3 regions of the Geovibrio sp. ADMFC3 genome follow, and region 3 is predicted to be linked to each of the others. Evidence: riboswitches for the same ligand, from Rfam matches in the RefSeq annotation. Region 3 holds a riboswitch; each other region holds the start of a gene.
What was found. A riboswitch is a leader RNA that binds a small molecule or an ion and turns the genes downstream of it on or off. The one in region 3 is predicted to bind cobalamin.
Positions count from the first base shown of each region.

Region 1: linked by a shared signal. The riboswitch ahead of ACYRYY_RS00710 (sirohydrochlorin cobaltochelatase) and the one ahead of ACYRYY_RS06255 (ribonucleoside triphosphate reductase) in region 3 are both predicted to bind cobalamin.
Region 2: linked by a shared signal. The riboswitch ahead of metE (5-methyltetrahydropteroyltriglutamate--homocysteine S-methyltransferase) and the one ahead of ACYRYY_RS06255 (ribonucleoside triphosphate reductase) in region 3 are both predicted to bind cobalamin.

Region 1 is NZ_BAAFZG010000002.1:89,639-96,835, reverse strand. It holds gene ACYRYY_RS00725 (FecCD family ABC transporter permease) at 1-295, opposite strand, end outside; gene ACYRYY_RS00720 (ABC transporter permease) at 292-1,029, opposite strand; gene ACYRYY_RS00715 (ABC transporter ATP-binding protein) at 1,026-1,868, opposite strand; gene ACYRYY_RS00710 (sirohydrochlorin cobaltochelatase) at 1,870-2,829, opposite strand; cobalamin riboswitch at 2,915-3,116, opposite strand; gene cbiD (cobalt-precorrin-5B (C(1))-methyltransferase CbiD) at 3,172-4,152, shown strand; gene cbiE (precorrin-6y C5,15-methyltransferase (decarboxylating) subunit CbiE) at 4,145-4,753, shown strand; gene cobM (precorrin-4 C(11)-methyltransferase) at 4,754-5,506, shown strand; gene ACYRYY_RS00690 (cobalamin biosynthesis protein) at 5,472-6,278, shown strand; gene cobJ (precorrin-3B C(17)-methyltransferase) at 6,271-7,008, shown strand; gene cobK (precorrin-6A reductase) at 7,011-7,197, shown strand, end outside.
Region 2 is NZ_BAAFZG010000002.1:62,037-69,233, reverse strand. It holds gene ACYRYY_RS00580 (FAD-dependent oxidoreductase) at 1-1,319, opposite strand, end outside; gene ACYRYY_RS00575 (cytochrome c3 family protein) at 1,389-1,739, opposite strand; gene ACYRYY_RS00570 (FadR/GntR family transcriptional regulator) at 2,088-2,825, shown strand; gene ACYRYY_RS00565 (molybdenum cofactor biosynthesis protein MoaE) at 2,854-3,216, opposite strand; gene ACYRYY_RS00560 (DUF5131 family protein) at 3,283-3,996, opposite strand; cobalamin riboswitch at 4,084-4,263, shown strand; gene metE (5-methyltetrahydropteroyltriglutamate--homocysteine S-methyltransferase) at 4,402-6,633, shown strand; gene mprF (bifunctional lysylphosphatidylglycerol flippase/synthetase MprF) at 6,717-7,197, opposite strand, start outside.
Region 3 is NZ_BAAFZG010000002.1:1,259,761-1,266,957, forward strand. It holds gene ACYRYY_RS06230 (glutamate synthase-related protein) at 1-653, opposite strand, end outside; gene ACYRYY_RS06235 (class II glutamine amidotransferase domain-containing protein) at 646-1,839, opposite strand; gene ACYRYY_RS06240 (FAD-dependent oxidoreductase) at 1,841-3,547, opposite strand; gene ACYRYY_RS06245 (hypothetical protein) at 3,787-4,029, shown strand; gene ACYRYY_RS06250 (helix-turn-helix domain-containing protein) at 4,078-4,440, opposite strand; cobalamin riboswitch at 4,634-4,843, shown strand; gene ACYRYY_RS06255 (ribonucleoside triphosphate reductase) at 4,957-6,987, shown strand; partial or broken gene nrdD (anaerobic ribonucleoside-triphosphate reductase) at 7,089-7,196, shown strand; gene ACYRYY_RS06265 (anaerobic ribonucleoside-triphosphate reductase activating protein) at 7,193-7,197, shown strand, end outside.

The sequences.
Region 1 (7,197 bases), 1.2 Mb from region 3:
CAAGATGTGCAGGAAGCCCCACTGCTATGGCAATCACAGCTCCCAAAGCAGCAGATGATGCCGCTCCGGTGGTGAAGCTGTCCGCCAGAGGATTGCGCAGCACAAGCTGATATACAGAACCGCTCAAGCCAAGCATAGCACCTGTCAGCCCTGCAAAAACCACACGGGGAGCCCGCATATTAAGCAGAATATCCCTCTGGACTTCATCCGTGCGGAATTGGGTTATATCTGTGGAGCCAACAAACAACGCAGCGGCAGATACTGCTACGAGTATCAAAATCCATAGAAGCTTCAACCTTCAACCCCGTTCAGAATCCGTCCTGCTATTATGAACAGCACAGCCGCCGAACCGAGCATAACACCCATGTTCAGCCATATATCGCACTCTGTCCCTATCAGGGAACATCGTATGAGCTTTGTTGAGTAAGTCATGGGAGAAATATGAGCCAGAACACCTGCCATAAAAGGCATTTTATCCACCGGATAAAAAGTGCCGGAGAGAAATATCATTGGGGTTATCACAAATGTGTTCACAGACATCTGATCCCCGTGGTTTTTTACCACGAGTGCAACAATTATGCCCAGAAGGGAAAAAACAATCAGATGAACAAGCATCACTGGGATGAATAAAAGGCTCATTTTCAGCCCTGCACCGGCAATAAAGCCGTAAGCCAGTATTATCACCACAGGAATAAGCCCTTTGATTACTCCGTAAAACACCTCGCCCGCAACAATTTCCCACCTGCTCACAGGAGCAAGGAGATACTCGTCAAAGACCTTAAAGTAAAATCTGGAAATATTTATTTCGCCGGAAATTCCGTAGCTCTGGTTAAGGCTGCTCATTGCGACAAGTCCGGGGATGAGAAACGTGAGGTAGTTTACCCCGTCCACAGAGGCAAAACGTCCTATTCCGTAGCCAAAGGCAACAAGAAACAGAAAAGGGGAAACAGCAGATGATGCAAGCACCTTCCATATTCTGCTGCGGAGAACCTGTGTCTCTCTGTATAAAACACCTTTTACGCCGTTCATGCGTCTATTCTCCTGCCGGTAATGGTAAGATAAACATCCTCAAGGTTTGTTTCCCTTATACTTGCTGTATCCGAAAGAGCGCCCAGTCTCTCAAGCCCTGCATCACGGGTTTCAAAAAACTCTGTCTCAGTTTTACCGTTCCGGTATATGTCCAGAGCCCATTTGCCGACCCTCGCCTTCAGTCCTGCCGCCGTTCCTTCAGTGACAATTTTCGCCTTATCCATTATCATCACACGGTCAGACAGCATTTCCGCTTCTTCAATGTAATGGGTAGTAAGCAGAATTGTACATCGCTTATCATGGTTTATACTGCGTATGAAGTCCCACATTGTCCTGCGGACAGAGGCATCAAGCCCCACTGTGGGTTCATCCAGAAAAAGCACCGAAGGTTCATGAAGAAGAGCACGGGCAATTATAAGCCTGCGTTTCATCCCGCCGGAGAGGTTTCCGGCAGTTTTATCCGCATGTGCGGCGAGCCCCGAAAAATCCAGAGCATTTGCAATTTTATCACCTAAGCCGCTCACTCCGAAGAGTATTCCGTGGGCTTTGAGGTTCTGATACACCGAAAGATCCCGATCCACATTATTATGCTGGGGCACAACGCCTATTGTCTGCTTGATCCTCCTGTTCTGCGGGTCAAACAGAGTGCCGTCATAACGTATCTCGCCGGATGCGGGAATGGTTAGTCCGGTCAGCATGTTTATAGTGGTGGTTTTACCGGCTCCGTTGGGACCGAGGAGAGCAAGAATGCTCCCCTCCTCCACATCAAAGCTTATTCCGTCAACAGCTTTGTGACTGCCGAAAACCTTTGTAAGGGATCTTACGGATATTTTGCTCATATTATTTAAGTTCGATTCCTGCCTCTTTGGCGGCTTCTTCCATATGACCTATGAAAATCTGCCTCACTGCGGGCTTGTGACCAAGTCCTTCAAGTACAGGAGTTACATTGAACCCTGCCTTTGTGAGCATAACCTTCCATGAGTCATCCTCGTCTCCTGCCATGTCATTTTCTGCGTGATCACCCGCAACATACATCAAGGGTTTGAGGACTATGTTTTTCACCTTTGCCGCAACAAGCTTATCCATCACGGAGTCAAAATCGGGCAGACCTTCAACCAGACCAATCACAACAGGCACACCGTACATACGGTTAAGAATCAGCTCAAGCTCATAATAAGCACCCTGAGACATATGTTCGTTTCCATGCCCCATGTAAACAAGTGCGGCTTTTGCGTCCTTTGCCTGCTGAATATCCGGTGCAAGCACCTTTGCCAGCGTCTCTAGATATTCTGCATGGGAGTATGCGCCTGTGAGAGGTTTGCCTATACCCACAGCAACAAAGGGCTGAAGCTTAGGTTTGAGGGTTTTTATTCCTGCAAGCCCTTCAACATAGGCAACCATATCAGCATATTCCTCACCGTCTGTAATAAGCGAAGGCTGAACAACGATGTTTCTGTAGCCAAGGTTCTGGAGATCTGCCATTACACCCAGAACGTTTTTTATTCCGTACAGCATTTCAGGAACCTGCGGATGCTCTCTGCGATAAGCCGAATCAGCCGCTCTCTCGTTCCATATCTTGCGTATTATATTTGAGGTAAAAGCCAGTCTAACAGGTGTTTCGGGATACTTTGCCTGTGTTTCCCTCACCAAAGCGAGGATAGGCTCAAGGGTTGTTTCATAGGTTGTGCCGAATGACGTGATCACGATTGCCGTTTTTTCTTCCATTGCTTTTTCTCCTCCTGCATGTACTGCGCCCGTAAAAGCCAGACAAACAAGGAACACTGCGAATATGCGTTTCACATACTCCTCCTTAAAAAAAATATGATTTTATACGGGTGCGACAGGAAATCCTGCTAGGGGGGCATATTTGGGTGCCTTCATCCTCGTAAAGTTCAAACAGAACAGGTATCCTGACTTCCGGCACGGCATAAAGCCGCCTACTCCCGCACCTTCCCATCCGTTTTATGGACAGTGGCTCACTGCGGTTTCGTTCCGGTTACAGTAGCGGGACTGTTTTGGATTTTAACCAAATTCCCTGTTTCTGTCTCCACCTCGTATATAAAGCCATTTTCTGATACATGAGCCCGTTAGTCAATTATAATTATTCTTGACACATATTTTATTTCGGAACACCATCTCAAAATGCGTAAAGGATTCACCACAGGCACAGCCGCTGCGGCAGCGGCAAAGGCTCATGCCGTTTACCGTATGAGCGGAATAAATACTGATTTCATTGATATTATCCTGCCGGACGGCAGCCGTATGGGCATACCAGTCACCTGCTCAGAAACGGGTGCATTTGTCATAAAAGATTCCGGTGACGATCCTGACGTTACCCACGGAGCGGAAATACATGCGTATGTGGAGCTTAATAACAGCGGCATCATAGAGATAAAAGGCGGAAAAGGCGTAGGAACTGTCACTAAGGCAGGTCTTCAGATACCAGTGGGTGAACCTGCCATAAACCCTGTTCCCCGCAAAATGATAAAAGAAAATGTGCGGGAAGTTATAGGCGCTTCAAAGGGAGCAGTGGTTACAATATCAGTACCCGAAGGGGAGAGGCTTGCGGCGCAGACCTTTAATGAACGCATCGGCATAATCGGCGGAATATCAATAATAGGCACAACCGGGATAGTTCATCCCATGAGCGTTGATGCTCTTATAGATTCATTTAAGTGCGAAATTGACGTAAAACTTGCGGAAAGCAGGCACATAATCCTTGTTGCGGGCAAAATAGGCGAAAAACACATGCAGACCATCCGCTCCGGCGAAGACGCCGTAATGGTCAGCAACTACTTCGGAGAAGCTTTTAATTACTTGCGGAAGAATGATATAACAGAAATCACCCTCGCCGGTCATCCGGGAAAACTGGCAAAACTTGCCATGGGGCATTACAATACCCATTCTGCCCATTCCCCTCAGGCGCAGGACTTTGTGAGCGGCGTCCTTGGTCTGCCCGCAGGGTTTAATACTGTGGAGGAAATATGCCTTACCCATCCGTCAGGGTTCAGCAGTATAGCAGAACTGATAAGCGCAAAGGTCAAGAATGATTACGGATTTACAAAAACTGATGTTTTCCTTTTCAACATGAAAGGCGATCTGATAGGACAATCTCATGGCTGACATATACATAATATCAACCGGAACCGGACATCCTGATAGGCTGACAGGCAGGGCGAAGAAAGCCCTCTCGCAGATAGATACGGCTGTGGGCGGGGAGAGATTCCGCCACTGGGTAAATGTTCCTTTTTACGAGCCGGAACCTCTGATAAGCGGCACTCTGGAATTTATCAGGAATAACCGTGGAAAAAAAATCGGCGTTCTTGTCACGGGGGATGCGGGATTTTTCAGCCTCGCTAAATCTGTCGTGAAGGAATTCGGCAGGGAAAACGTTAAGATAATAGAGGGAATAAGCGTTGTTCAGGCAGCATTTGCGGCGATAGCTGAACCATGGGAGGATGCTGTGTTCCTTTCCGCCCACGGACGGAGCGGATTTGACATAGAAAAAGCAGTTAATGCAGATAAGTTTCTTATTCTGTGTGATAAAATCAACAACCCACGAAGAATAATTGAAGAAAACAGCCGTCTCATAAAGAATTTTGAACTCTGGGTGGCGGCAAACCTCAGCATGGATAATGAAATAATTCACAGAGTAACACTGGATGAGCCAATACCCGAAGATGCTCTTTCCTGTGTGATTGGGATAAGAAAAACAGGTGAATAAATGGCAAAAGTCTACTTCATAGGCGCCGGGCCCGGTGATCCGGAACTTATTACACTTAAAGGAATAAATGCGGTTAAAAAATGCGAAACGGTTATATACGCCGGAAGCCTCGTTTCAAAAGATATTCTCGCCCACTGCACCAAAACTGCGGAGATACATAACTCTGCATCCATGAATCTGGATGAGATTATTAATGTGATGCAGAAATCAGTTGCGGAAGGTAAAAGCGTGGCAAGACTCCACACCGGAGATCCTTCGCTGTATGGTGCAGTGAATGAGCAGATGCTTGAGCTTGACTCACTTGGAATTGAATACGAAATAATCCCCGGCGTAACTGCTCTTTTTGCCTCTGCCGCTGCCATGCAGACAGAGCTGACACTGCCGGAAATTTCCCAGACAGTTATTATCAGCCGCATAGAGGGCAGAACTCCTGTTCCTTCGGATGAATCCATAGAAAAACTCTCCGCCCACGGCGGCACATTCGCCTTTTATCTCTCCGTGGACAGGTTCAGTGATATAGCCGACTCCTTCATAAAAAACGGATGGAATGCAGACACCCCTGCCGCTGTGGTTTACAGGGCAAGCTGGGCTGATGAGCATATTATCAGAGGAACACTCACTAACCTTGGCAACAAGATAAAAGAAAGCGGAATAAACAAACATGCTCTGGTACTTATAGGCAAATCTCTGGACGGTAAAGGAGCATACTCAAAGCTTTATGACAAGGACTTCTCTCATGGAACACGCCCGTAAATCTGCGGTGATAGCCGTAACCGAAAAAGGGGCAAGGCTTGCATCAGTTATCAGTGCGGAAACAGGCTTTGAACTGTTTCTGCCGGAGGAAATCGCATCAGTACACAGTGCAGTGCCTTACAGACTCCTGCGTGACTGCTTTAAAAAACTCATGGACGGTTCCTACGGAAGTATTGTCGCCGTTATGGCGCAGGGCATAGTAACCAGAATGGCGGCTCCGCACCTTAAATCAAAGCACGTTGACCCCGCAGTGGTGGCTTGTGATGAAGTCGGCAGGTTTGCCATCAGCGCAATAGCCGGACACGAAGGCGGCGCAAATACCCTCGCCCACCTTGTGTCATCCGTAACCGGTGCTGTTCCCGTTATAACCACCGCAACAGAGGCAAACAGAACACATATAATCGGCATCGGCTGCCGTAAAGATACGTCAAAGGAAGAGATAATACACGCTGTCCACGGCGCATGCGCCCTAGCAGGTATAGGGACAAAAGACCTGCGTCTGGCGGCTTCCGCATGGGTTAAGAAAAATGAATCAGGACTCCTTCAGGCTGTGCAGGAGCTGAATATTTACATGCGCTTTCTCCCGGAAAAAGCATATAAAAACAGCCTCTACGCTTTTAAGGAGCATGATGCACCCATGAAGCATTTCGGAATTCCCGGCGTTGCAGAACCGTCTGCGATACTTGCCGCTGTGAATCCCTCTGTTATTCTGCCCCGCACCGTTATGGGCTCGGTGACTGTGGCAATTGTTAAGGAAGGTTTGAATGACTAAAGGAAAACTATTTGTGGCGGGAACAGGACCCGGCAAAACGGACTACACCGCCCCCGCCGCACTTGAAGCAATAAAAAATGCTGACTATATAAGCGGGTACATTCCTTATGTTGAATCGGTCAGGGAATATATATCCCCTGATGCAGAGGTTTTCACCAACGGAATGACAGGCGAGACGGAACGGGTGGAAAAAGCCGTTGAGGCTGCGGAAGCAGGCAAAACCGTTGCCCTGATCTGCGGCGGGGACGCATCTCTTTATTCCCTTGCCTCCCTTGTTTATGAAAAAGCGGCAGATACTGATATAATAGAAGTAATACCGGGAATAACAGCAGCACTCGCCGCTTCGGCTAGGCTTGGTGCGCCTGTGGCGGATGATATAGCTATCATATCCATGTCTGATCTTCTGACCCCTTGGGAAGTTATCAAAAAACGGATAGAAGCTGTAAACACAGGGGACTTTGTATGCGCTGTCTACAACCCCAGAAGCAGAAAGCGCACGGAGCAGATCGAATATACTTTGCAAATATTCGCCTCACGGGGGGATCTCGCCTGCGGATATGTCCGGAACTCACACCGTGACGGTGAATCAGTATGGACAGGCAGACTTTCGGAGCTGGACACAAAAGAGCTGGACATGAGTACAGTTCTTATCGTTGGATGCGTAAAGACCTTCATAAAAAACGGAAAACTCATAACTCCAAGGGGTTATACTGATAAATACGGAGGATAAAAATGATACTGGTACTGGGCGGAACCTCCGCAACCCATAAGGCTGTCGAAGGGCTGAAGGATAAAGACACGGATTTTATAATAACCCTCGCCACGGACTACGGCGAGCGTGAATTCCGCCTCCGTTATCCTGATAATGTGATGAAGATACGCTTCACAGAAGAGACAATGGAAAACTTCATCCGCAACC
Region 2 (7,197 bases), 1.2 Mb from region 3:
AGCGCTCTGGGGTGAAGTTTCGTAACGTAGAAAGGAGCAGTTTTAACAGATCTGAGGTAGTCTGCTTTTTTGTGGAAAAGCTCATCCTTGTGCATCTCAGCTGCTTTGTTGTTGCGCTCCACAGTTGCTTTAAGAACAGCAGGATCAGCACCGATCTTTTCTGCAACCTCTTCAATAGTGTTGCATTTGAAAACGTTGCCGTTGTGCTTGCCCAATTCTTTTTCAAAGTCTGCTTCAAGCTTTGTGAGCTTAGTACCGAAGATTACCCATTCGCCAAGAGGCATCTGAATACCTTCGTTTATGAACATCTGTTTTGTTGTTTCGTCATAAATTGAGTAAGCTGTTCCGCCAATTCTCTCAAGGGCATTACCCGACTGAGGCCACTCAGTAATATTTGATTCATCAGTGTATCTGTGTCCCTGAGGATCTACGAAAAGATAAGGCTGAACAGCAGCGGCTATAAGGTGAGACGCAGGGTGGAATCCCGCAAGACCGGGACGGTAAGACTGCATAACTTCCACACCTTCTTTATCTGCACCGGCAGCCCAAGCCATCTGGATTCCATCACCCATTTTACCAATCTGACCAATGAAGATCATCTCAGGATATCTGGAAAACTGTTTCATCATTTCTTTGTTGTTTGCAAACCCGCCAGTGCCTATCACAACAGCTTTGGAGTTGATAATAACTTTTTCGCCGTCTTTGTCTTCGGCAACAACACCTGCGACTTTGCCGTTTTTGATTATAAGAGATTTACCGGGAGTCTGAAGAAGGAGCTGACCTCCGTTGTCCTTAAGCGCTTTTGTAAGAGCCTGAACAACTGCTGCACCGTGGTGGTAGTGTTTACCGTCTTCTCCGAGATAATCACCCACAACGTGCCATGTAAGAGGACCGCCGAAACCGCCCACGCCTATGTATTCGTACTGAATTCCGAACTTTTTGAGCCATTCAATAGTTTCAGCAGACTTGTTAACAAATGCGCTTACAAGAGGACCGTTTGCTCTCCAATGAGAGTAGTCCATGATTGTTTTGAATGCGAATTCTTTTGATACATCAATACCCTGCCTCATCTGAAGCGAACTTTCCGCTGCAAAAAGACCTTCGGCGAAGTTACTTGTTCCGCCGGGGATAGCCTGTTTCTCAATTACAATGACCTTAGCTCCGAGAAGCGAAGCCTGCACACCGGCAGAAAGTCCGGTAGCACCGGCTCCTATGATAGCTATGTCTGTGTTATAAACCTTTTCCGCATATGCGGGTAAAGAAACCACTGCTGCGATTAAAAGCGCAAGCAGAAACCGGATTGAAAATAAACGTTTCATCAGTCAACCTCTCTTTATATATTTGGCGCTTTTTGTAAGCACCTAAGGTTACCTAAAAAATAAAAATCTCTATTTAACTGTCATATCGAAGTTATGGCATCCGTCGTTGCAGAAAAGCTTTGAAGGCTTATGAATCCCGTGGCATTCCTTGCAAGGCTGTTCACCCATGTGGTTGTCATGGGGGTTGGCTTCTTCAACATCTTTTGTGAGTTCAGCAAGAGCCTTGTAGTCGCCGTGACATGAGAGGCATGCGGATGTTTTTGCGGCAGAATCAGGAGTATCTGTTCCGTGGCAGTCAGCGCACTGAATCTCATTTTCCTTATGCGCTCCCCTAAGCTCTCCGGAAGCAAGTACAGAACCCGCTGCAAGAAGAATGAGCATAATAAACAAAATGGTATTGATAGATTTGGTGTTTCTCATATTCAGCTCCTTAAATAAAAAAATTAAAACTTAAATAGTATAACTTTAGATATATGTAATGTCATATGTCATACATTTGATGATTAAACATATAATCGTATAACCAATCATGTCAATAATTATTTCTGAGATTGCACCAATAAATACTTCGGCTAATAAAGATTCATCGTTTTATCAATAATTAAACACATAAAGAAAATTTGATGGCTAATCATTTTGACAAATATAGAATTATCTATAAAAACAGTGAATATATCTTGACTTTAAACCGTTCAATCATGATAGTATTAAATGTTAGAGCATTTATGATTAAGTATTATGATTAAAACCACAAACACGGAGAAACAATTGGACACATTCCGGCCGGTAAGGCAGGTTAAAGCATCTGACGAAGTTTTTAACCAGCTTAAAGAGGCAATAATAACAGGCAGATACAAAACAGGAGACAAACTACCTTCTGAACGTGAGCTTATTGAAATGTTTAAAGTCAGCAGAACTGTTGTAAGAGAAGCTATGAAAGTTCTCGCCGCCACAGGTTTTGTTGAAATACGCTACGGAGCAACAGGCGGTGCGTTTGTAAACGATCTTACATTTGACAGACTTAGTGACGCATGGGGAGATCTTTTCTCTTCCGGCAAACTTTCCATACCTGAACTCTGTCAGGCACGCATTCTCATTGAACCCGAAGTTGCAAAGCTTGCCGCCGCTAATAATACTGAAGAATATATAGAGAAACTTAAAAAAGCACTGTCTAATGAAGGACGCCACAATACATACCCTGATACGGTTCATGAAAGGCAGAAAGTGCATTATGTTCTAGCGGAAATGTGCCAGAACAGGTTCCTTGAATCAATTGTTAAGTCACTTGTAATACTGATAAGAAATATAACAGAAGAGTTTCAGCCGCCAACGGATGAGGTTCACCCTCTCGGCATGCACAATGCCCTTGTGGAAGCTGTAATTACAGGCAACGGAAAAAAAGCAGAGCAGGAAATGCGCAACCACCTGATTGAGTTTGACCAGCTTATGACTGTTGCCGAAGAAAAATACAGAAAATCTCAAAAGAAAATATGGACTGCAATATAGAGAAAGGGGCTTTTTAGCCCCTCTTTTTTTATCCTTTGTATTCTTTTTTAGTGACAGCTTCAGACTTTATCCTGTCCAGCAGAAGGGCAAGTGCAGGCTTAACATTTTCTCTTATGTCTCCTGCAACTATGAGAAAAAGCACATCATCACCCGGCTCCATAACACCGGAACGAGCTTCAACAACCACTTTATAGATACCTTCCATAGCCTCAACATCAAGGCGTATCTGCTCAATCTTTTCCAGATCGCTGAATACTTCCATTTTCTGTACAGAAGAATGGTCACCCCTTGACCAACCACGCACTGTTCCGTTGTGGATAAGGATCATTCCCACATTATCCGCAAAGTCTTTATCCTTTTTAAGTTCCGCTATTGTTGCTGAAATATCCATTAAAAGCTCCTTTAAAAATGTATATTAAGATAATAATGCGCTAAATGTAAACCACTGGTAAAGACATTAAGGAAGATCAATACCCGCTTTTTTCGCCTGTGCCCTGTGAAGCTCCCTGCGGAGGGTGTATAGCCTGCCGTCTTTTCTGAAATGTCTGCCTGTCTGGCGGAAAGTAAATGACACCCCCGCAGCTCTGCATTGTTCACGTATGGCAAGAACCCAGTCATAGTTGCATTCCCTCGCCTCTGTTCCTGATTCACCTCCGACTATAACAGACTCAATCACAGAAGAAAGATAAGCGGATAAATCGATCGCCTCAAGTATGGGTTCGCAGATAATATCCTTATGCCTGACAGGTACCTCAAGAAATAAAGGCAGACGGTAATCAGCCATTTTCTGGTTTTCAACTGTGCATGCTATTGTGACATTCTCATACCCTTCGCCCCAGTCATTCGGCAAAGATGCATAAAAACGGTCGATGCGTTTCGTTATAATGAAGAAATGCAAATCAGAGCGGAAGCGTATCATCTCCCAGACATCCTTACGCCACTCATCAGCCTCTTTCAGAAAAAAATCGGAAGTGAAGCAAGTGTACACGACTTCACTGCTGTGAAGCTTATAATCACCGGATTTAGTACACTTCAAAGGTAAATTAAAGTTCCCTGTCTTTTCCACCTTTGAACTGTCCTTATTGTGCAGTGCATCCATCCTGTATACGTAGCAGTGATCACAACCGGGACTGATCTTTGTGCATCCGTGCCATGGGTTCCAGATAGGCAAAAATTTTCTCCACTCTGTTTTTTACGCAAATTAACTTAAAACGTACAAACTTTAAATATATACTTTAGCCTCACAAGGAAATCTTTGACTTTTACCGGAGAATGAGTTTATCCTTAAACCTGACAGGAAACGGAAGACGGTGAGAATCCGTCGCGGACGCGCCGCTGTAACCGGCATTATTTCCTGTCCGTGTCACTGTGAAAAACGGGAAGACACGGACACACAAAGGAGCCGGAAGCCAGAAGACGACCTGTTGAACAAGAAGCCGCAATGTCCCGCGGGAAGGACAAATACCGGAAAATCACCCGTATCTGTTTGTCAGCATACGCATCGATATTTCTCCGTCGTATCTCCCCTTCCCTGCATTTGCGCTGCTTCTTGAATTCATCAAAAGGAGTATGGCTGATGAAATCACACATTCCCGGCTTCCCGCGGATAGGAGCAGGCAGAGAACTGAAAAAAGCTTTGGAGAGTTTCTGGAAAGGTGAAATATCCGAAAGAAAGCTCCATGAGACAGCATCTGAAATCAAAGCAGAAAACTGGAGAATTCAGAAAGAAAGCGGATTAACACATGTAGCTGTAAACGATTTTTCTTTGTATGATCATGTTCTGGACACAGCGTTAATGTTCGGGTTCATACCGGAAAGGTTCAAAAGAATTACAGATCCCCTTGATTTATATTTTGCGATGGCAAGAGGCTCCGCAACAAAAGATATACGCCCCCTCAGCATGAAAAAATGGTTTAACACCAACTACCACTACCTTGTTCCGGAAATAAGCAGTTTATCTGCCGTGGGCCTTAACCCTGCGAAACCCGTGCTTGAGGCGAAAGAAGCTTTTCGGTCTGGCTTTAATCCCAAACCTGTTATCCTTGGTCCCATCACCTTCTTATCATTATGCGAAGCAGACGGGTGCAGCCCGTGGGATTTTACAGAAGATCTCACCGCAGCTTACATCAAACTGATTGAATCACTTTCACCTTACTGCGAATGGATAGAGATTGATGAACCCCTCTTAGCATCAGATATGTCAAAAGATGCCTGGCTTAATTTTATACCTGTTCACAGGAAAATAAAGGATTCAACAGATGTCAGGCTGATGATAGCCTCAACATGCGGTGATGCAGGTGATAATACTGAACTTGCATTTGAAACAGGATATGATGCTTTTCATACAGACCTGACCAAGACAGATACTTTCACCCACATAACAAACCACATACCCGATCATATGCTCATTTCGGCAGGAATTGTTGATGGGCGCAACATATGGAAAACGGATTGCCGCAAAGCATATACAAATCTTGAGCAGATTGCTTCCGTAATAGGAAGAGAAAAAATCATTGTTTCCTCCGGTTCCTCTCTTTTACATGTGCCCGTTGATCTTACATATGAGACCGATTTGCAGGTGGACGTTAAGAACAAAATGGCATTCGCTGTGCAGAAGTGCATTGAAATAGCTGAACTGACCAAAGCTTTTGAGAAAGAATGCGTTAGTCAGCTCCCAGAAGCAGATTATCACCATCCTAAAAGCGCTCCGGTGATTTATGATGAGAGCTTTCTTAGCAGAGACAGCTCCAGAAAAAAGAGGAAAGAGATTCAGACACGCACCCTTAATCTGCCTGTAATGCCCACAACAACAATAGGCTCTTTCCCGCAGACAAAAGAGATCAGGGAACAGAGAACAAGGTTCAAAAACGGAAAGTTAAGCTCTGACAGCTACGAAGCATTCATCAGAAAGCAGATAGAGTCTGTTATCAGTCTTCAGGAAGAGCTAGGGCTTGATATTCTTGTGCATGGAGAACCCGAACGTAATGATATGGTTGAATATTTTGCTGAATATCTGGACGGTTTCGCTTTTACAAAAAACGGCTGGGTACAGAGCTACGGAAGCAGATGCGTTAAGCCTCCCATTATTCATGGTGATGTGTCAAGACCTTCTCCCATAACGGTAAAATGGTTTAAATATGCTCAATCTCTCACTGCAAAACATGTCAAAGGAATGCTCACAGGACCTGTGACAATACTTCAGTGGAGCTTTTCAAGGGAAGACATTCCATATGCTGATGTATGCGCACAAATAGCGTTTGCAATAAGGGAAGAGGTTCAGGATCTGGAAAAAAACGGCTGCCGCATTATACAGATAGATGAAGCTGCATTCAGAGAGGGGCTTCCTCTCAAGAAAGCAGATCAGGAGGACTATCTGAAAACTGCCGTCAAATGCTTTCGTATAGCATCCTCCGGCATATCTGATATGACTCAGCTTCATACACATATGTGCTACAGTGAGTTTAATTCAATTATGGAACATATAGACGCTATGGATGCAGATGTAATAAGCATAGAAGCAAGCAGAGGCGGTATGAAACTGCTTGAAGTGTTCAAAAAGTATCAATATCAGGGAGATATAGGACCGGGGGTATATGACATTCATAGTCCCCGTGTTCCTTCATCAGAAGAGATACATAAGCTTATCAGGCAGGCTTTGGAATATATCAGCCCTGACCAGCTCTGGATCAACCCTGACTGCGGTTTAAAAACAAGAAACAATGAAGAGGCTGTGCCGTCATTAAAAAATATGGCTAAGGCGGCATCAGTTATCCGCGCAGAAACAACAAAAGATTCTGTCGCCGGATAATAAACACATGCCCCTCTCAGACCCCCATCTGGCGAGGGGCTTATCCTTATTAAAAACAACAATTACAAAGGCGGCTGCTTTCTTTATTTGCTGAAAATTCCCGCTGTGCCGCCGCTGATAAGGCTTGCTACACTTTTAAGAGCAGACGGCAGAGCAAAAACGCTCTGGACGGCAATATACCTTGGCTCCCATTGTGGTTTGAATTTCTCTTTATAACTGCGTAAACCTTTGAAATTATAGAATCTTTCCCCGTGTTTGTACATTATACCGGCTAACCTGTTCCAGAAAGGGGAAAATGAATGAAGCTCAAAACCGGATAGCGGTGCCATACCAAGGTTAAAATATTCATACCCCTGCTCTTTTCCATGAAGAATCAGCTTCAGGAAAAGATATTCCATTACTCCTTTCGGAGCATTGTCACTGTACCTCATTAAGTCTATTGATATTTCGTGTTTTGAACCAGCCAGCCACAGATTAGCGAAAGCAACCGGCTTATCATCCTTCATTACTGCTGCAAAGGGCATACGCATCAGGTAATCTTCGTTAAAACAGCCAAGTGAAAAC
Region 3 (7,197 bases):
TAGCTCTGGTGAACATCGAAAATAGGCGTATCGCACACAAAGCGGGCATTACGCTTGCCGAGGGTCATTTTACGCATCTGCCCGGCAAACTCATGCAGGTGGTCACGCTGGGGAGAGAGGATCTCCGCAGCATCTATCATCCAGTCCTGATCAAGCTTTGAAGGATATTTGCCCAAATGTGCGCTTGAGACAGTGGATTTACCCGCGGCACGGCTGATTATATTATTAATAACCTCTGAACCGGAGAGAGTAACGCCGACCTCTTTGTAATCGGGGTTAGGGAAAACCTTGATCGCCCTCTGGGGACACATTTTCACGCATCTCTTGCAGTTACAGCATTCATCAGGGTTTATCCAGAGTATCTTCTCCAGAAAAGCCGCCTTATCTTTATCCTCAGGCTCCACACGATTGCCGTCCGGATCAAGATAGCGGGTTTCCATGCTGAAAACACCTGTACCTGATTCCGGCTTGGTTAAGTTGTGGGTGCATGATTCAACGCATGTTGCACAGTGAACACACCCTCTGCCCGGTTCCTCGGCATCGTCAGTTACCTTAACCCAGTATTTTGCACCCTGAGCGTAGATACCTGTGTCTGCGGGTTCCGTGTATCTTATGGATCTTTTTATTACTATCTCTTTTTTATATTCAAGCATTGTTCTTCCACCCGTAGTCAAGGCGTTTCACCTTCTTGTCCTTAACCTCGAAACCAACTATCCTGCCCGCTTCGGGGTCGCTCATTGTGAGTTCCTCGTTCATGAAGTAAGCGGCGCTGATAACAGCCCTCTGTTCACTCCCCATGAGTGCCACTTTGTCGTTTATCCCTATGCTGAATGAGCGCAGGTGATCTCTGTCAGTGAGACCGACCATGACGTCATCCACAAGGACAATACCCGTGGCGGGACCGGAAATCTTCATCCTCTCAAGGAGGGGATTGCTCATTATCTCCCTGTAGCGTGCAAGATCCTCTTTGCTCATGTTTGCAAGCTCCTGCGGGAACTTACGGCAGATAATCCACTCTATTTCCTTGAGGGAATAACCTTTTTTCAGCAGATATTCTGTCTGAAGAAACAGAGCTTCGGAGTCTGTTCCCACATGGAGGTGAATATCAAGCTGTTCAAGGGCTCTTGCGTTTGAAACGTCACTGGAGAGGTGTCCGTTGTGCGCTCCGGCAACTTCACCCAGTGATATGGGCTGCGGTCCCCACCAGAGCCCCTGCCCTTTACTTGTTGGCCAGCGGAGGTGTATGAGGCACGCCTCGTAATAGCTTTCCTCAAACTGGTGGAGGTTGTAAATATCTATGGTATCCTGAAGCTCGAAGGCTGTAAGAAATGTTCCGTTGTATTTTGAGCTTGAGAATATGCGGGCATCGTCCTTAAACGCCGTATTGAAGCGCCCGACCATCTGTACCATGTACAAGGCTTCGTCGCTCATTTTCTCACGGTACATCATCTCATCCACAGAGGGCGGAACAACCGCATAGTGCATGATGATCGGCAGGTCGTAGTCATAGTAGTATTTCTTCTGAACCATGTTAAACTTGTCCAGAATACGCACGCCCCAGCTTCCGATAACCTCTTCCAGTTCCTTGATTTTGTCCTTGCTGCGGAACATTATGTGAAAGTTATAGAAGTTGGTATCCTTATACAGCCCCTTGAGAGTAACGCCGGCTCCGGCACGCCCCCTGTACTGCAAACACCTTGCCGCCTTGAGAACAGCGCCGAGGCTGAAATCGCCCACTACGCCGAGAAGACCGCAGGCACCGCTTGCCAGTCCCTCTTCGCCGCCTGAAAACTCAAATACGCTCAGATTCCCCGAACGGGAAAGTCCGTCTGTCATCATATCAGTTTCCCCCTTCGAGTTCATCTTTGGTTATGTACTGTTTTTCACGCAGGTTTTCTGCGGCCGAACCGGCGGATGATATACTAAGAGCCGCTCTGGGACACGCCTCGACACTTTTGAAGGTGGCATCACAAACTTTTTCTGTGAGAAACTCATAGTAGAAGGCGTCTTTTTCAGGAGTCCATTCTCTTTCCAGCTTGATCAGGCTGCCGTCTGAGTAATGCCAGCACCAGTCACACTGAATACAGATTCCGCAGTTAAAGCATCTTCCCGCCATAAGCTGTGCGAGGTCGGCATCAACTGTTTTCACTATTTCATCAAAGTTGCCTGTTCTTTTTTCAAAAGGGAGAGTCTCTTCAATGAGTCTGCCGCTCTTTTCAAAATATTTGGTGTTAAGTGTATTGTAGAAAGCGGTTTTTCTGTCTTTATCAGTTTCAATTGTTTCACCGAGGTACTCACGCACGCTCTTCACAGTGTCCTGCGCCAGTCCCACAACACGCACAACCATGCCTGTGTTGTCTGTGGCGCCCATGGCGGCGTCACCGGTGATGAATATTTTACTCTGAACATCTTCCGGCAAATCACGGCAGATCATTCTGGGAAAATCCACAGTGAATTTTTCGCCGACGAAGAAAAGGTCGGGTTTATCGCCAATGGCAAGAACTATGCGGTCAAAGGCGTATTCCTCTGTCTCACCGTAAACAGCCACAGGCTTGGAGCGTCCGCTCTCGTCAACGGGGCCGAGCTTCATCTTCTGCACTGTGAGCTTGAGCCCTTTGCCGTCTTTTTCTATCTTAAGGGGGCTTTTAAGGAACTTAAAGCTCACACCCTCACGTTTTGTTTCTTCAACCTCGCCCTGATGAGCTGTCATTTCAGCGGATGTACGCCTGTAAACCATAGTGGGTTCAGCACCCAGACGAACAGCGCAGCGCACCACATCCATTGCGGTATAACCGCCGCCGATAACGCCTATCTTCTCGCCTTTTTTTATTCCGAGGGCGTCAAGCTGTCCGAGATTTACTTTTTTCAGGAATGCTATACCGTTTTCAACACCGTCAAGCTGTTCACCTTCTATGCCCAGTTCTCCGGGTTTGTGCGCTCCGGTGGCGACTATCACTGCGTCATAGTTTCCGGCAAGGTCTTTAAAGCTTTCTTTATTTATATTGGAGTTAGTGTGTATCACCACACCTGTCTCTTTTATAAAGGCAAGCTCTTTCTCGAAAACCTCACGGGGGTAACGGTAGGCCGGTATGCCTTCACTGAGAAGACCGCCTGCTACCTCGTGTTTTTCAAACACTTCCACACTGTAACCGCAGCGTGCAAGGAAATAAGCAGCAGAAAGCCCAGCGGGACCGGAGCCTACGATGGCGATTTTCCTGTCCTTCTTTTCTCCTGTCATTGCAGGTTTTAAGCCTTTTTCATAGCCCGCATCGGAGATGAAGCGTTCGAGCGCTTTTATATCCACAGGCTGATCATATTTCGTACGGTTGCATGCTGTTTCACAGGGGTGATCACAGAATCTGCCGCAGCCCGAACTGAATGGATTTGTTTCCTTGAGAACATAAAAAGCCTCATCAAACCTGCCTAAAGCCGTGAGGTGAAGGAATCTTGGTATATCGTTTCTGGCATAACAGCCATGATTGCCGAGATGATCACGGCTGTAACAGGGACTGAGCCTGTTAATGTAAAGCGGAAGCAGTTTCTTCAATGCTTACCTCCATAGAAAATGATGTTATGACCGTTATTAAAATAATAATCTAATGATACTTGTCAATATTACCTAACAAAAACACTATAATATAGAAAATTAAAACGATAAAGTTTTTTTTGCATATTTTGATCTCTATCAAGTTAATTATAGCGCAGAGAGCGTATTGTTTCAAAACAAAGAAAAGTCAGGATTAATATTACGGCAAAGCCGGAAAAATATATAATGAGAGGTTCAGAATGCATCAGGGATGTTCAGGAAGTTTCGACAACGGCAAACAGGTGGTAGATAAATTAAGACATATGGGTTACGGCTCAATGCCCATGCCTGCACCTATGGTTATCCGTTGCTCAAACTGCGAAGAAAGCTTCAACATGGAGACATTCGAGGCAAAATGCCCCAACTGCGACATGACATACGGAGTAACCCCCTGCCACAGCCATGATCCGGAAAGTGTTCAGGCGGCCGGGATAGACTATTAACTGAAAATCAGAAGCGGGTTTCCGCCCGGTGCGGACATCCGCCTTTCTTTATTTAATCACTTCAAGAAGCAGGTTCAGCATCCTGTAGATCTTGTCCTGCTCTTGTTCATCCATTGCAAGAATTTCCTTCATCAGTCCGTCCCACTCAGCGGGAAGCTGCCTGCCCCCTGCGGTCAGGATATAATCGCCTGCTTTATCCGTATCACCCAGAAGACAGCTCACAGGGACATCAAGCACCTCAGCCAGCCTGCAGAGTATGCCTATCCCTATTTCTCCCCCTGTGTTGTTGTTCAGAAAACGGGTAAGATGCTGATAGGAAATACCCGCCTTTTCGGTCACTTTCAATCGTGACTGTCCCGATTCGGCTATGGCTTTCAGTATGTTACCCCTGATTAAGTCGATCCTGTTCATCTTTACAGAATACAGTAATACACTGATTCAATATATTACCTTATAGGCTATATTATTTACATTTTGACTTAAAATTTTATCTTATAAGAGCTAAAAATAATTATATTTTTATCTGACAAATGCCCGCCTCCGCCAAACTCCATACAGGAAGCGGGCTTGCGATGTGCCGTCTTTTAATCAGGAGCTTTTTTATCTCTTTTCCTCAAATCTGGGTTGACTTATCGATCTCTTCATAGCAAAATAGCTCATCGGGAATCAGGGAAGTGCGGTTAAAATCCGCCGCTGCCCCCGCAACTGTGAGCCGGACGAAAGCTCCTTTTCTTTGCCACTGTCTGATGTACGGGAAGGCCGAGCAAGTAGAACGAAGGCGAGTCAGGATACCTGCCCCGGGGAATAACTGCCCATCGGAGGGATGGATGAGATTATTACACGCCAACGATACTTCTGTGCATATAATCTTCACTTATTAAGCATCCTCTCCATCGAATTACGCTTATTTTACGGAGGCTTGATTATATGCTTGAAAAAGTTATGAAACGTGACGGGCGCTTTGTGCCGTTTGATCAGGAGCGCATTGCAAACGCCATTTTCAAGGCTGCAAAATCTGTCGGCGGAACAGACAGAAATAACGCTGCAGCCCTTTCCCTTATTGTTACAAGAAAACTTACAGATGCTTACGAGCGCTACGGTTCATGCTCCGTAGAAGAGATACAGGACTACGTAGAGAAAGTTCTCATAGAGCAGGGACACGCCAAAACAGCCAAAGCTTTTATCATATACAGAAAACAGCGTGCAGACATCCGCTCCATAACTGACAGCATGGAGGGTTTTGAATCCATAGTTGAGACTTATCTCGGCGGAAGCGACTGGCGTGTGAACGAGAACAGCAACACAACCTATGCTCTTCAGGGGCTTAACAACTATATTTCATCCACTGTGACAGCAAAATACTGGCTGAATAAAATCTATCCGCCCGAAGTGCAGAAAGCACACACAGAAGGGGATTTCCATATTCACGATCTCGGTCTTCTCGCTGTGTACTGCTGCGGATGGGATCTTAAAGATCTCCTGGTGAAAGGCTTCAGAGGGGTCGCCGGCAAGGTTGAAAGCAAACCCGCCAAACACCTCCGCACAGCACTGGGACAAATAGCAAACTTCTTCTACACACTTCAGGGTGAAGCAGCGGGAGCGCAGGCTTTCGCCAACTTTGACACTTATCTTGCACCATTTGTAGCCTATGACAAACTTTCCTATAAGGAAGTTAAGCAAGCTATGCAGGAATTTGTCTTCAACCTCAACGTACCCACCAGAGTGGGTTTTCAGACGCCTTTCACCAACCTCACCATGGACTTATACGTACCATCAACCCATAAGGACGAGGCGGTTATAATCGGCGGCGAAATGATGGACAGAACCTACGGAGAGTTTCAGGAGGAGATGTTCTTGGTAAACCGTGCCTTCATGGAAGTTATGATGGAAGGCGATGCAAAAGGACGTATATTCACTTTCCCCATACCGACTTACAACGTTTCAAAAGATTTTGACTGGGAACACCCCATAGTTCAGGAGCTGATGAAGATAACTGCCAAATACGGCATTCCCTACTTTGCAAACTTCGTAAACAGCGATATGAGTCCCGAAGATGCACGCAGCATGTGCTGCCGCCTGCGTCTGGACAACAGAGAGCTTCGCAAAAGAGGCGGAGGTCTCTTCGGCGCAAACCCTCTCACTGGTTCAATCGGCGTTGTTACTATAAACCTGCCGAGAATAGGCTACACAGCAGGAAGCGAACAGGAATTTTTCAACAGGCTTTCCTCTCTTATGGAGCTTGCCAGAGACAGCCTGAGAATCAAACGCAAATCTCTGGAGAAACTGACGGAAAACGGTCTCTACCCTTATGCCCGCTTCTACCTTGAAGATATAAAAGCGAGATTCGGTCAGTTCTGGAAAAACCACTTCAACACCATCGGAATAATAGGAATGAACGAAGCAGCGCTGAACTTCATCGGCGTGGATATTATGAATAAAGAAGGGCTGGAGTTTGCAGAAAAGATCCTTAACTTCATGAGAGGCAAACTGGCGCAGTTTCAGGAAGATGACGACATGCTCTACAACCTTGAGGCAACGCCCGCCGAAGGCACTTCATACCGCCTCGCCAAGCGTGATATCAAGGATTACCCTGAAATTATTACTTCCGGTTCCCTTGAGCGTCCCTACTACACCAACTCCACACAAATTCCTGTGGAAAAGGCGAGGGATCTCTTCGCTGTTCTGGATCATCAGGACAAGCTGCAGCCTCTTTACACAGGCGGTACAGTTTTCCACGTTTTCCTCGGTGAATCAGTGGATGAACCGTCCGCAGTGGGCAAACTCTTAAAAGAGATAACATGCTGCTATAAAATACCTTATATAACAATAACACCTACATTTTCCGTATGCCCTGTACATGGCTACCTTAAAGGTAAACACCCCGAATGTCCGCTTTGTGCGGAGGAGAAAAAGGCGGCAATTTTTCAGGAACTTGAGAAACTCAAAGCCGAAGTTTAACGGCTTTTGGGCAATATAAAAACGCAAGGAGGCAGATAATGGAAAAAGCTGAGAGAATCAGAGAGCTGGAAAAGGAAATGGCAGAAGTAAAAGGCACAACTTGCGACGTTTACAGCAGAGTTGTGGGCTATCACAGCCCCACAAACCACTGGAACGAAGGTAAAAAAGAGGAATTTATAAACAGGGGGACTTTCAGAGTTTCCAAATGAG